One region of the Blautia sp. HA8986 genome, then DNA from elsewhere that is predicted to be linked to it. Evidence: riboswitches for the same ligand, from Rfam matches in the RefSeq annotation. Region 1 holds a riboswitch; each other region holds the start of a gene.
What was found. A riboswitch is a leader RNA that binds a small molecule or an ion and turns the genes downstream of it on or off. The one in region 1 is predicted to bind cobalamin.

Region 1 (3,164 bases):
AATGATCCGGAGAAAAAGATCGCGGTTTTTGAGGCTGGTCATCCCCTGGAAAAGAGAAAATGTCCAATTGACGGAAAAAAAGTAAAATCCTGTATCCACTGCAAAACATGTGCCATCATGAAAGGATTCGGAGGCGCAGGAGCTTTTTCCGATGGAAAATATAATATCACCAACCAGTTTGGCGGAACTTTGTATCAGCATATCGGCAGGGAAACAGCAACAGAGCTGATGGAGTATGTAGATAAACTGAACCTGATGCATGGTGGCGAGGGAACTAAGCTCTATTCTACAACAAACAGTGAGATCCGCAAGCTTTGCCTTCAGAATGGGCTGCATCTTCTGGATGCTTCTGTCCGTCATCTGGGAACTGATATCAACTATGTAGTTCTTCAGAATCTTTATGATGAAATGAAAGATCATGTAGATTTCTATTTTGATGCGTCTGTTGATAAAGTGGAAAAAACAGAAGAGGGTTATGCAGTTCTGACAGGTGACCAGCGTTACGAGGGAACATACTGCATCATTTCAGCAGGACGAAGCGGAAGTAAATGGATGGAATCTGTATGTACTGATCTTAGGATTCCGACACTTTCCAACCGTGTGGATATTGGTGTGCGTGTGGAGCTTCCGGCAGAGGTATTCAGCCGCCTGACAGACGAGCTTTATGAGAGTAAGATTGTTTACAGAACAGAGAAATTCGAGGATATGGTACGTACTTTCTGTATGAATCCGAGAGGTGTTGTTGTTAATGAGAACACCAACGGAATCATCACAGTAAACGGACACAGCTACGAAGATCCTGCAAAGCACACCAACAACACAAACTTTGCACTTCTTGTATCCAAGCATTTCTCCGAGCCGTTCCACGACAGCAACGGATATGGCGAAAGTATCGCAAGACTTTCCAATATGCTTGGCGGCGGTGTTATGGTTCAGCGTTTCGGAGATTTGATCCGTGGAAGACGAAGCACAAAAGCACGTGTTGACGAGAGCTTTGTAACACCGACACTTTCTGCCACACCAGGAGATTTAAGCCTTGTTATGCCGAAACGTATCCTTGACGGCATCATTGAGATGATCTATGCACTGGATAAGATCGCACCTGGAACAGCAGACGATGATACTTTGCTTTATGGTGTGGAAGTTAAATTCTATAATATGGAAGTTGAGATCGATGAGAATCTGGAAACCTGCCACAAAGGTCTCTTTGTTATCGGAGACTGCAGCGGCGTGACACATTCTCTTTCCCACGCATCAGCCAGCGGAGTTTATGTTGCAAGATATCTTGATCAGGAATACTTTAATCGAAGCAAGTAAGTCCCCTGCTTCAATTGAGAATATTCGCCTGACTAAATAATTTGAACCAGAGAGACCGCAGATCAGGTGAAATTATAGATTCTATAAAAATAAAACATATATCATGCATAGGTATGCCTGGTGTGCATGAATATTTGAAAGCATTCTGACAATAACACAAATATTTTGAGGGGGATTTTGGAATAGTCCGACAGTAAGCTTGACATTTTTGTAACTTTGTGGTAAAAAAGAAGAAACCAGATTAAATTGAATATGTGCAAATGTTATAACGATAAGGTTGCATCAGAACCGATGCGCAAAAGAGAATCCGGTGCGAATCCGGAACGATACCGTCACTGTGAAGGGGAGTGGCTTTTGAGAACCACTGGGAGACCGGGAAGGAAAGGCTACGCTGAACCAAGTCAGGAGAACTGCCTTATTGTGAGATCTTAGATTCGCGGTTTACGAATCTGTATTCTCCATAACAATACAGAACTTCTTTTTATGTATTGCGCAGAGAATCCTATGTAGGAGCAGGCGGCCGCGTTAAGCTGCCGCTTTTTTGTACATGTTGGTTATCTGGAAATACATGAAAAGAGGACTATAAGAAATGAAAAGAAAAACTATGTTAGCTCTGATGCTTGCAGTTTCCATGACATGCTCTATGGGTGCAGCTACAACAGCAATGGCAGCTGATGATTCCGCTACAGAGGAAGCAGCTGATACCACAGCAGAAGAAAATACTGAGGCAGCTGATACCACAGAGGCTTCTGATGAGGATCAGAAAGCAGCTGATAATGTAGCAGCACTGATCGACAAGATCTATGTTCAGGAGAGAACAGATACAACAGATGAGGACTGCAAGGCAGCTAAAGAAGCATGGGATGCCCTGACAGACGCACAGAAAGAGCTGGTAGAAGGCGAGAATGCTGATCCGGATTACTTCGGACGTGATACAGGAGATGCTTCCAAAGACGATCCGCGTAACCAGGATGAGATCGGTGAGAACGAGCTTCTTGTTGTAAGCTTTGGTACTTCCTTCAACGACAGCCGTGCTGAGGATATCAAGGGAATCGAGGATGCTCTGGCAGCAGCATATCCGGACTGGTCTGTAAGAAGAGCTTTCACAGCACAGATCATCATCAACCATGTTGAGGCAAGAGATGAGGAGAACATCGACAACATGCAGCAGGCTCTTGACCGTGCAGTAGAGAATGGCGTTAAGAATCTTGTTGTTCAGCCTACACATCTGATGCATGGCGCTGAGTATGATGAGATGACAGAAGCTATTAACGGATATAAAGATAAATTCGAGTCTGTGGCAATTGCAGAGCCAATGCTTGGTGAGGTTGGAGATGATGCAACTGTTATCAATGATGACAAGAAAGCAGTTGCTCAGGCAATCACAGATGAAGCTTGTAAAGAAGCCGGATTCGACAGCATGGATGCAGCAGCTGAGGCTGGCACTGCATTTGTATTCATGGGACATGGTACATCCCATACAGCCAATATTACATATGATCAGATGCAGACACAGATGGAAGACCTTGGATTCAAGAACGCTTTCATCGGTACTGTAGAAGGTAAGCCGGAAGACACAGCATGCGATAAAGTTATCGAGAAAGTAAAAGAAGCAGGATACAAGAATGTTGTCCTTCGTCCGCTGATGGTTGTTGCAGGAGACCACGCTAATAATGATATGGCTGGTGATGACGAGGATTCCTGGAAGAGCCAGTTTGTAGCATCCGGAAACTTTGAGAATGTTGACACTCAGATTGCAGGTCTTGGAAGAATCGAAGCAGTTGAGCAGATCTATGTAGATCACACAAAAGCAGCTATCGATTCTATCGGAAGCACTGATGAGTCCG
Region 2 (3,164 bases), 1.0 Mb from region 1:
ACTTCCATATTGTCATCGAATTTAAATAATGCTTCAGCAATACCATATCTCATAGCATTCCATCCACTGTTTTCATCATTTGCACTGTTTACACATCCATCTGTGTACATCTGACATCCGAAGTTTAAAACCTTCTCATCACCCTTCGCCTGTACAGTAACTCCCATTAATAATGCAACTGTTGTTGCCGCTGCTAACACAAGTAATTCTCTTTTTGTTTTTTTCATCCTTTACTTCCTTTCTTTTTTTGTTTCTTCGTTGTTTTTCTTCCTTCTCATACTGTCCATTCCTGTGATTTTGAACGAAAAAAAAGACAGATGCTCCCACATCCGTCACGAAATCTTACCATTAAAGAATCAAACATATATATGCAACACATGAAGTTGTAACTCTTAATCAGGATTTCTCGTCGTCCGCAAGAATCTCTTTTACCAGAAATAAGCAGGTCTCCTGACTTAAGCTTACCCATTTTCAGCACCTTCCCAGAAAAATATCTTCCAGTGGCATTCAGCTGAAAACCAACTATCACAGTGACGGGATCGTACCGGATTTACACCGGTTTCCCCTTTTAATCAGACCAGCAGAACGCTTCTGCTGGTCTGAACTTATCTCTAGAATCATTAAATGACCGTATGAATACTTATTTATCATAACATACTATCATGTATACGTCAATTATTTTAGACTTTTATTTTCTATCTATTTTTCCGTAAATTTCCGGAATTGTTCAAAATTTGTTTCCAGTGTATAGGATTTCAGAACTTCCATCATGTCCTCTACACTATATGTATTATCATACATTCCAATAGATAACGCATACTGCTTATTAAACTCATCTACTGAATCCGCTGTCCAGAATGACTGCTGCAGCCGGAAAGCACTTCCATCTTCACGGTAATCTTCTGCAAAGCCTTCCAGAGCATTTTTCATGGCAACAAATGATGGTGCAACGATAGCACCATATTTTCCTACAAGATAGTCGATTCTTTCCTTGCCGTTATATCCCTTTTTGTTAAACATTTCGTATGTATCTTCTGTAAAACAGTCAATTGAACCCAACAATACATCTGTACTGTTCTCTTCTTCATAAGCATCAATTACCTTGATAAAATCACTTGCGCTCACTACACTCAGAATAACATTATACTCTCCTGTATTCAGCGGATCAGCCAGCTTTTCATCAAGATAATCTTTGGGATACCCCGGAACCAGAGTAATCTTAATGTCGCTACCTGTTTCAATTTCTTCAGTATCCTGCGTATTCACCAGTTCTTCTACAGGCTTCTCATATGACAGGCCATATGCTTCCTGAAGCTTATTCAGAATACCAATCGTTCTCAGACGATGCATCTCATTACCGATAGCAGCTCCTCCACATGCTATTATGTAATGATTCTGATTATTCTGATCCTCTGAAGCAAAATACTCCGCCATATTGGCAGCCGCATCCATTTCTGTTTCAACAGATGTTCCTATCGTTCCCAGAAAATAAGGATTATCCTTTACTTTCTCATACATTTCATCACTGATCGTTCCTGATCCACGTACATAATACATACCATATTCTTCACATACCGGAAGAACTTCTTCAAGATCTGAAGAAAGGAAAGAAATGATTCCCTTTACATTTCTTTCATGAAGCTCATTGATAAAGCTGATTTCTTCTTCTGCAGTACTTATACTGGAAGAATATAAAAACTCGACTTCAAAAGCCATGCCGACATAATTTTCAAAATAATTTCTAAATGCTCTTACTTCTGCATCATTCAGATTATATACGGACACTCCTATTGTCATTTTTCCGTCCTGATTTGTTGTATCACTCTGAGTATCGGCTGCCATAACTGAAATACTGGTGCAGGTGAGCAGCATAATCATTGTCAATATAAAACTTATTATCTTTTTCATTCCTTTTTTACCTTTCTATCGTATTTGTATAAAAGTTCAAGTTTTCTTTTCTCACATCCTTTCCTGAAATAAAAAAGATTCTTTTCTTAAAATGTATTTTAGGTATAAAAATAAAGCCTTTCTTATACACCGTAAGAAATAACCTTTTTTCCAATGCAAGCAGGTCTCCTGACTTAAGTTCATCGCATTTTATCGTCTTCCCGCCTCTTCAGCAGTGACGTATATGATAAAAAGCTCCCTTTTACAGTGGCGGGACCGTACCGGATTTGCACCGGTTTCCTTTTTAATTCCATATTACTGGAAACATGCATTATTTTTATAATATGATATCAGGGGCTAAAAGTCAAAAACTATTTTTACTCTGCGCTAAGGCTTTTCCCCAACTTCATTATATTTTTATTATATAATTCCATTTGGTTAACGTCAATAATTTACATCTAATATTTATATGTTTTTTTATTCACTTTTACTATGGTCTTGAATATTCAGATTCCAGTATCTATTCCATAATAAGGGTCTCTTTGCAGCACTACCTTCTCTTGTGGCATTTCTTTGTTTATGCTAAAATATTTTTACTACTATAAATGAGCAAGTTCGTGATTTTGCATAAAAGAAAGACACCTCGATTCCGTGTGTTGTATAATGAAAGTGCCTAAACAAACATTTGCAACATTTACGAAAGAAGGTGTCTCTCGCAAATACTATACATCATTCCGCATTCATATACAACCAGCTTAAGAAATTAAATTTATGCAAATTTTATTCGAACCGGGTGATAAACCACCTTATAAGTATCCTGATCAGCATTTTCATTTCAGGATATCATGGAAAAACCACGGATTTTGCTAAAAACAGTTCCTGTCACAGAACTACGATTGCACATTTCCTTAATTCAGGGAAATGGGATGATTCTCTACTTTCAGATACGTTAAAACGTTCTGTTATAGAGATTATTTATTCAGAAGCAGCACGCACCGGAAAGCCTGTTTTCTGCATTGTAGACGATACGATAGCTTCAAAGACAAAGCCTTCGTCACAGGCTCTGCATCCGATTGAAGATGCGTACTTTCACCAATCCCATTTAAAGGGGAAACAGGACTACGGACATCAGGCAGTAGCTGTTATGCTTTCCTGTAACGGCATTGTCCTGAACTATGCTTTTGTAATGTACAATAAATCAATTTCCAAGATTGATATTGTACAAAATATTGCAAAGGAACTGCCTGTTCCACCAGTAATGTCTTATTTCCTTTGTG
Region 3 (3,164 bases), 1.0 Mb from region 1:
CGATTATTTTGGACGTAAACTGTTTGTATACAGAGCCAAAATGGGTGGTATTATTCTTTATCAGACCATCAGTCTGTGCATTATGAAGGATACGCCGATGGTTTCTTATGGTACCTGGGATGAGGATACACAGGGTAAGATTGAAGTAGGATGTGAAGTGTGCGGAAATGAGAAACATAAGCATGGACACCATCATCATAAATCAGAGGAAAAACATCATAAACGGCATGAACATCATAAGCATCATGAGGATAAATAAATACTTAACTATAAATGAGCAAGTTCGTGATTTTGCATAAAAGAAAGACACCTCGATTCCGTGTGTTGTATAATGAAAGTGCCTAAACAAACATTTGCAACATTTACGAAAGAAGGTGTCTCTCGCAAATACTATACATCATTCCGCATTCATATACAACCAGCTTAAGAAATTAAATTTATGCAAATTTTATTCGAACCGGGTGATAAACCACCTTATAAGTATCCTGATCAGCATTTTCATTTCAGGATATCATGGAAAAACCACGGATTTTGCTAAAAACAGTTCCTGTCACAGAACTACGATTGCACATTTCCTTAATTCAGGGAAATGGGATGATTCTCTACTTTCAGATACGTTAAAACGTTCTGTTATAGAGATTATTTATTCAGAAGCAGCACGCACCGGAAAGCCTGTTTTCTGCATTGTAGACGATACGATAGCTTCAAAGACAAAGCCTTCGTCACAGGCTCTGCATCCGATTGAAGATGCGTACTTTCACCAATCCCATTTAAAGGGGAAACAGGACTACGGACATCAGGCAGTAGCTGTTATGCTTTCCTGTAACGGCATTGTCCTGAACTATGCTTTTGTAATGTACAATAAATCAATTTCCAAGATTGATATTGTACAAAATATTGCAAAGGAACTGCCTGTTCCACCAGTAATGTCTTATTTCCTTTGTGACTGCTGGTATGTTTCTGAAAAAATAATCAATACTTTTGTACAGAAAGGGTTCCATACCATTGGTGCTTTGAAAACAAACCGTCTGCTGTATCCATCAGGAATGAAAAAGAAACTCAGTGAACTGGCTGCTGAACGATCCACAACACATAAAGGATTTGACCTCGTCACAGTCAAAAAACGCAACTATTATGTGTACCGGTATGAGGGAAACCTCAGCGGCATAGAAAATGCAGTTGTTCTTTTAAGCTATCCTGAAAAAGCATTTGGTAATCCTAAAGCACTACGTGCTTTCATTAGCACAAATGTATCCTTATCTACACAGGAGATCCTTTCCTGTTATGTTTGTCGATGGCCGATTGAGATATTTTTCAGGCAATGCAAAAACCATCTGGCCCTGGATACATACCAGATACGCTCCTCAAAGGGAATACAGAGGTACTGGCTGTTGATGTCACTGACACATTATATTTGTGTCACAGGAACTGGCGGATATCGGTCTTTTCAAGATGGATATCATCGAATCTGTAGTGCCGTTCATCAGGAAAAGTATCAGTATCTATTCCTATGTGCAAAAGCAAGTGATGATTTTGAAGCATTTATGAAATTAGCAGGATAATTTTGTGCATTTTTTCAAATTTGCTCATTTATAGTTTCGTAATTTAATAGTTTTTGCTGATTTTTATATCAGTCATTGCAAGTTCCAGCATGGATTAATAGGGAAACCGGTGGAATTCCGGTACGATCCCGTCACTGTAATGGGGAATCCTCAGATATAATGCCACTGGGAGAGACCGGGAAGGCGTCTGAGGGTGAGGAGCCTAAGTCAGGAGACCTGCTTGCAATTGTCCAGGAATGATTCTTACGGAAGATAGGAAACATGCTTTTTTGTGCCCGGTATTTCGTCGCGGGCATTTTTTTGTGCATTTTTCTAAAAATCTTATGTATTTCTGCCTAATAGAATCCCTGTTGTTATATAATCTGACTATTTTACGATAAGTCAGTTAAAAATGACTGAATTAAAATCGCATCAAAGGAGGAAAGGAGTAAAACGTGACAAAGAAACAAGTTGGAAAAAGATTTCTCCAGATTATAATTGTATTATTTGGAATCAGCTTTTTCACATTTGGACTGACCTACCTGTCACCCGGTGATCCTGCGGAGATCATGCTGACAGAGTGTGGTAATCTTCCTACACCGGAGCTTCTGGAACAGACAAGACATGAGCTTGGTCTTGACCAGCCATTTCTTGTACAGTACGGTTCCTGGCTGAAGGGTGTTGTTACAGGAGATATGGGACAGTCCTATTCTTTCAAAATGCCGGTAACAGACAAACTGGTATCCTGTTTCTGGCCTACACTTAAAATGTCGCTACTGGCACTTCTGATGATGGTCATTATTTCCATACCTTTGGGAATCCTGGCAGCTGTATATCAGAACCGATTTCCGGATTATTTTGTGAGGGGCATTACTTTCGTGGGAGTATCTGTTCCAAGCTTCTGGCTGGGACTTATACTTCTCAGTATCTTTGGAGTTCAGCTTCGCTGGATCAATGTGGCAGGAGGAAGTACTGATTTTAAAGCCATGGTTCTTCCGGCTCTGACCCTTGCACTTGCCATGTCAGCGAAATATACCAGACAGGTAAGAAGTGCAGTACTGGAGGAGCTTCATCAGGATTATGTAACCGGTGCAAGAATGCGAGGAATTAAAGAAAGTGCGATCCTCTGGAAGCATGTTCTTCCTAATGTAATGCTTCCGCTGGTGACACTGCTGGGTCTTTCTCTGGGAAGCCTCCTTGGAGGTACCGCAGTTGTAGAGATCATTTACAACTGGCCGGGAATGGGAAATATGGCAGTAAAGGCAATTTCCTGTCGTGACTATCCTCTTGTACAGGGCTATGTACTCTGGATCGCTATCCTTTATATGTGCATCAACCTGCTTGTGGATCTGTCCTATACTTATCTTGATCCAAGACTTAAGGAGGATAGATAATTGAAAAAGGTATTACGAACATTCAAAGAAAATAAACAATTCACTCTTTTCTTTATTCTGGGTCTTTTGGTGATCGGTGTCGCGATCTTTGCACCGCAGCTTTCACCATATGATCCACTGGATGCAGTTATGACCGAATCACTGCAGGAGCCAAGCTCTGCTCATCCGTTTGGAACGGATAAGCTTGGACGAGATCTTCTTTCTCGTGTTATCTTCGGAACAAGAACTT
Region 4 (3,164 bases), 180 kb from region 1:
ATAATGCAAGTGATGATCTTGCAGTGCGCAGAATCTTAAATGTGCCGAAGCGTGGAATCGGAGCTACCAGTATCGGTCGTGTCCAGGATTATGCGGACAATATGAATTTAAGCTTCTATGATGCGCTCCGCGTGGTGGAGGAAGTGCCGTCCATTGGACGTGCTGCTTCCAAGATCAATGATTTTGTTTCCTTTATCCAGGGATTAAAGAGCAAGGCAGAGGCTTATACAGTCCGTGAAACCCTGGAAGAAGTTATTGAGATGACTGGTTATGTGAAGGAGCTTGAAGCTGAGAAAACAGAAGAAGCCCAGGCAAGGATCGAGAACATCGATGAGCTGATATCCAAGACAGAATCTTTCCAGGAAGCCATGGAAGAAGCCGGACAGCAGGCTACACTTTCAGCTTTTCTGGAGGAGATCGCGCTGGTGGCTGATATTGATTCTGTTGACCCGGATCAGGATTATGTACTTCTTATGACGCTCCACAGTGCCAAAGGTCTGGAGTTTCCAAATGTATTTATGGTGGGAATGGAGGATGGAGTTTTCCCGGGATATGCGTCTATCTGGTCAGGAGATCCTTCTGATATTGAAGAGGAGAGAAGACTCTGCTATGTAGGAATCACAAGAGCTATGAAGAACCTGACGCTTACCTGTGCAAGGCAGAGGATGATCCGTGGTGAGACACAGTATAATAAAGTATCACGTTTTGTACGGGAGGTGCCGCGGGAGCTGGTAGATCTGGGACATACCATTCAGGAGAAGAAGCCGCAGGTAGAGAACATCATGTCGCCAAAGAGTGCCTATGCCCAGATGAAAATGAATTTCCAGGCAAAAAGCAGTCTGCAGAAGAAGGATTTTACAGTTACCAAGGCTTCCAGTCTGGACTATGGCGTGGGAGATACGGTACGCCATGTGAAATTCGGTGTTGGTATCGTGAAGAATATTACCGAAGGCGGAAGAGATTACGAGGTTACGGTTGACTTCGATAAAGTCGGTGTAAAGAAGATGTTCGCCGGTTTTGCCAAGCTGAAAAAGATCTGAGAGGGATCTCTCCGGGCAGACTATTTCTGCAAAAAACTGTAAAAATCCGGCCTCAAGGTTGTAATTGGAAAACCGGTATGCTAGAATTAGTATCAGCGTAATTGAATTGCTGTGAAGTGAACAGTATCACCGGCACATATGCTGCCGGATACTGTGAGAGGGAATCGGGTAAAAAGCCTGAGCGGTTGCGGCCACTGTATACAGAAGAAGGGATTTCACATGCCATTGCAGAAACTCATGTGAGAAGGCGAAATCCCGATGTCAGAGAGATTCTGGAGAAAAAACTGATACATCATTCATGATCGGCTAAAAGATGAATGGTGTATCAGTTTTTATTTTGCGGAGTTTTTTCTGAGTCTGTAAGTCAGAAAACCTGCTTGACAGTATGTAAGTGGGAGCTTCCGTACAAAGTGTTCCGTGCAGATTTTATGAAGCCCCATCTTTTCGGTTACCCATAGGCAACAGGAGATAAAACAGGCGAAAAGAGAGGAAATGAAATGAAAAACAAGTATGTATCCACAAGAATCATGGCAATGGTAATGGCAGCGGCAATGACCGTATCTGCAGCTCCGGCTGTTTATGCCGCAGAGAGAGCAGACTCCGAGACCATCAAGGAAGACAACCAGCCGGCGGCAGAAGACAGTACAGGGTCTGCAGACACCGAAGATTCTTCCGCAGAGGCAACCAAGACAGAATATCCTCTGACCATCACAACCTATGATTACGATGGAAACGAAATCGAAACCACTTATGAAAAAGCACCGGAAAAAGTCCTTGCTGTATATCAGGGAAGCATTGAGACTATGCTCGCACTTGGTCTGGAAGACCACCTGGTAGCTACCGCAGGTCTTGATAATGAAGTTCCGGAAGATCTCAAAGAAGCATTCTCAAAAACAAATTATCTTGACGAATTTACCCCATCCCTTGAAACTGTAACAATGCTGGAGCCGGACATGATCTTATCCTGGAGCTCTCTTTTCTCTGATAAGAATCTGGGAAATGTAACAGACTGGATCGACAAAGGCTGCAACACCTACTACAACACCAATACTCGTCCGGACGGCGACAGAACACTGGAAAATGAATTCACAGATATCTTAAATATCGGAAAGATCTTCGATGTACAGGACAAAGCGCAGGCTATCGTTGATGATGCAAAAGCAGTGATCGACAAAACTCTTACTGCAACTGCAGATGTAAAAGACAAACCAAGCGTAATGGTATTGGAGCCTCTTGGAGATGACATCACAAACTATGGCGTAAAGAGCCTTGGCGGAGATATGGTAACACAGTTAGGCGCAACTCTTGCAAACCCGGATGCTTCCACCGTTGGAAAAGAGGATATCATCGCAGCCAACCCTGACGTGATCTTTGTGGTTTACATGCCATATGCAGGAGATGATCCGGAAACTGTTAAGAACAGCCAGCTTGCAGTGATCCAGGATGATGAGTCCTTGAAGAGCCTTGACGCAGTAAAGAACGGACGTGTTTACCCGATTATGCTCAGTGAGATGTATGCAAGTGCAACACGTACCCAGGACGGAATCGAAACTTTTGCAAAGGGATTATATCCGGACGTAAATCTTGACTGATCGGAGAAAATGCAGTGAAAGAAACAGCTTCACAGAGAAAAAAAGATAAGGTGCTCAGAACATCCATGTATGTGGCAGTTCTCATCGGACTTGCAGGATTCCTTATTTTTTCCATACTTGCAGCCATCACTTTTGGAAATGCGGATCTGTCACTGAAGGATGTATACAGCGTTATCGCTTATAAATTGTTTCATATAAAAAGTCTGTCCGCCTATGCGGAAGGCGCAGTTCATGATGTTGTGTGGCTGATCCGGCTGCCTAGAGTCCTTCTGGCTCTGGCAGTTGGAATGGCTCTTTCCGTGTGCGGCGTGGTGATGCAGGCTATCGTGCAGAACCCGCTGGCAGACCCGTATGTGCTGGGTATCTCATCTGGTGCATCTCTGGGTGCCACACTGGCCATCATGCTTGGAATCGGAAGCTTTCTTGGCGGAAACTCTGTGGGAATCACAGCTTTCATTGGCGCGATGATCACTTCTTTTGCGGTGATCGCCATTGCAAACATGGGTGGAAAGGCAACTTCCGCAAAACTGAT

Region 2: linked by a shared signal. The riboswitch ahead of AC04Q4_RS03805 (hypothetical protein) and the one ahead of AC04Q4_RS08635 (sirohydrochlorin cobaltochelatase) in region 1 are both predicted to bind cobalamin.
Region 3: linked by a shared signal. The riboswitch ahead of nikB (nickel ABC transporter permease) and the one ahead of AC04Q4_RS08635 (sirohydrochlorin cobaltochelatase) in region 1 are both predicted to bind cobalamin.
Region 4: linked by a shared signal. The riboswitch ahead of AC04Q4_RS09545 (ABC transporter substrate-binding protein) and the one ahead of AC04Q4_RS08635 (sirohydrochlorin cobaltochelatase) in region 1 are both predicted to bind cobalamin.

The regions. Positions count from the first base shown of each region.
Region 1 covers NZ_JBWLUQ010000001.1:1,840,102-1,843,265, reverse strand. Annotated here, with positions in the region: gene AC04Q4_RS08640 (NAD(P)/FAD-dependent oxidoreductase) at 1-1,317, shown strand, start outside; cobalamin riboswitch at 1,575-1,749, shown strand; gene AC04Q4_RS08635 (sirohydrochlorin cobaltochelatase) at 1,907-3,164, shown strand, end outside.
Region 2 covers NZ_JBWLUQ010000001.1:833,472-836,635, forward strand. Annotated here, with positions in the region: gene AC04Q4_RS03800 (ABC transporter substrate-binding protein) at 1-227, opposite strand, end outside; cobalamin riboswitch at 424-624, opposite strand; gene AC04Q4_RS03805 (hypothetical protein) at 700-1,908, opposite strand; cobalamin riboswitch at 2,050-2,232, opposite strand; gene AC04Q4_RS03810 (transposase) at 2,681-3,164, shown strand, end outside.
Region 3 covers NZ_JBWLUQ010000001.1:820,071-823,234, reverse strand. Annotated here, with positions in the region: gene AC04Q4_RS03755 (M14 family metallopeptidase) at 1-259, shown strand, start outside; gene AC04Q4_RS03750 (transposase) at 462-1,562, shown strand; cobalamin riboswitch at 1,625-1,800, shown strand; gene nikB (nickel ABC transporter permease) at 1,997-2,935, shown strand; gene nikC (nickel transporter permease) at 2,936-3,164, shown strand, end outside.
Region 4 covers NZ_JBWLUQ010000001.1:2,020,409-2,023,572, reverse strand. Annotated here, with positions in the region: gene pcrA (DNA helicase PcrA) at 1-1,040, shown strand, start outside; cobalamin riboswitch at 1,142-1,431, shown strand; gene AC04Q4_RS09545 (ABC transporter substrate-binding protein) at 1,538-2,632, shown strand; gene AC04Q4_RS09540 (FecCD family ABC transporter permease) at 2,647-3,164, shown strand, end outside.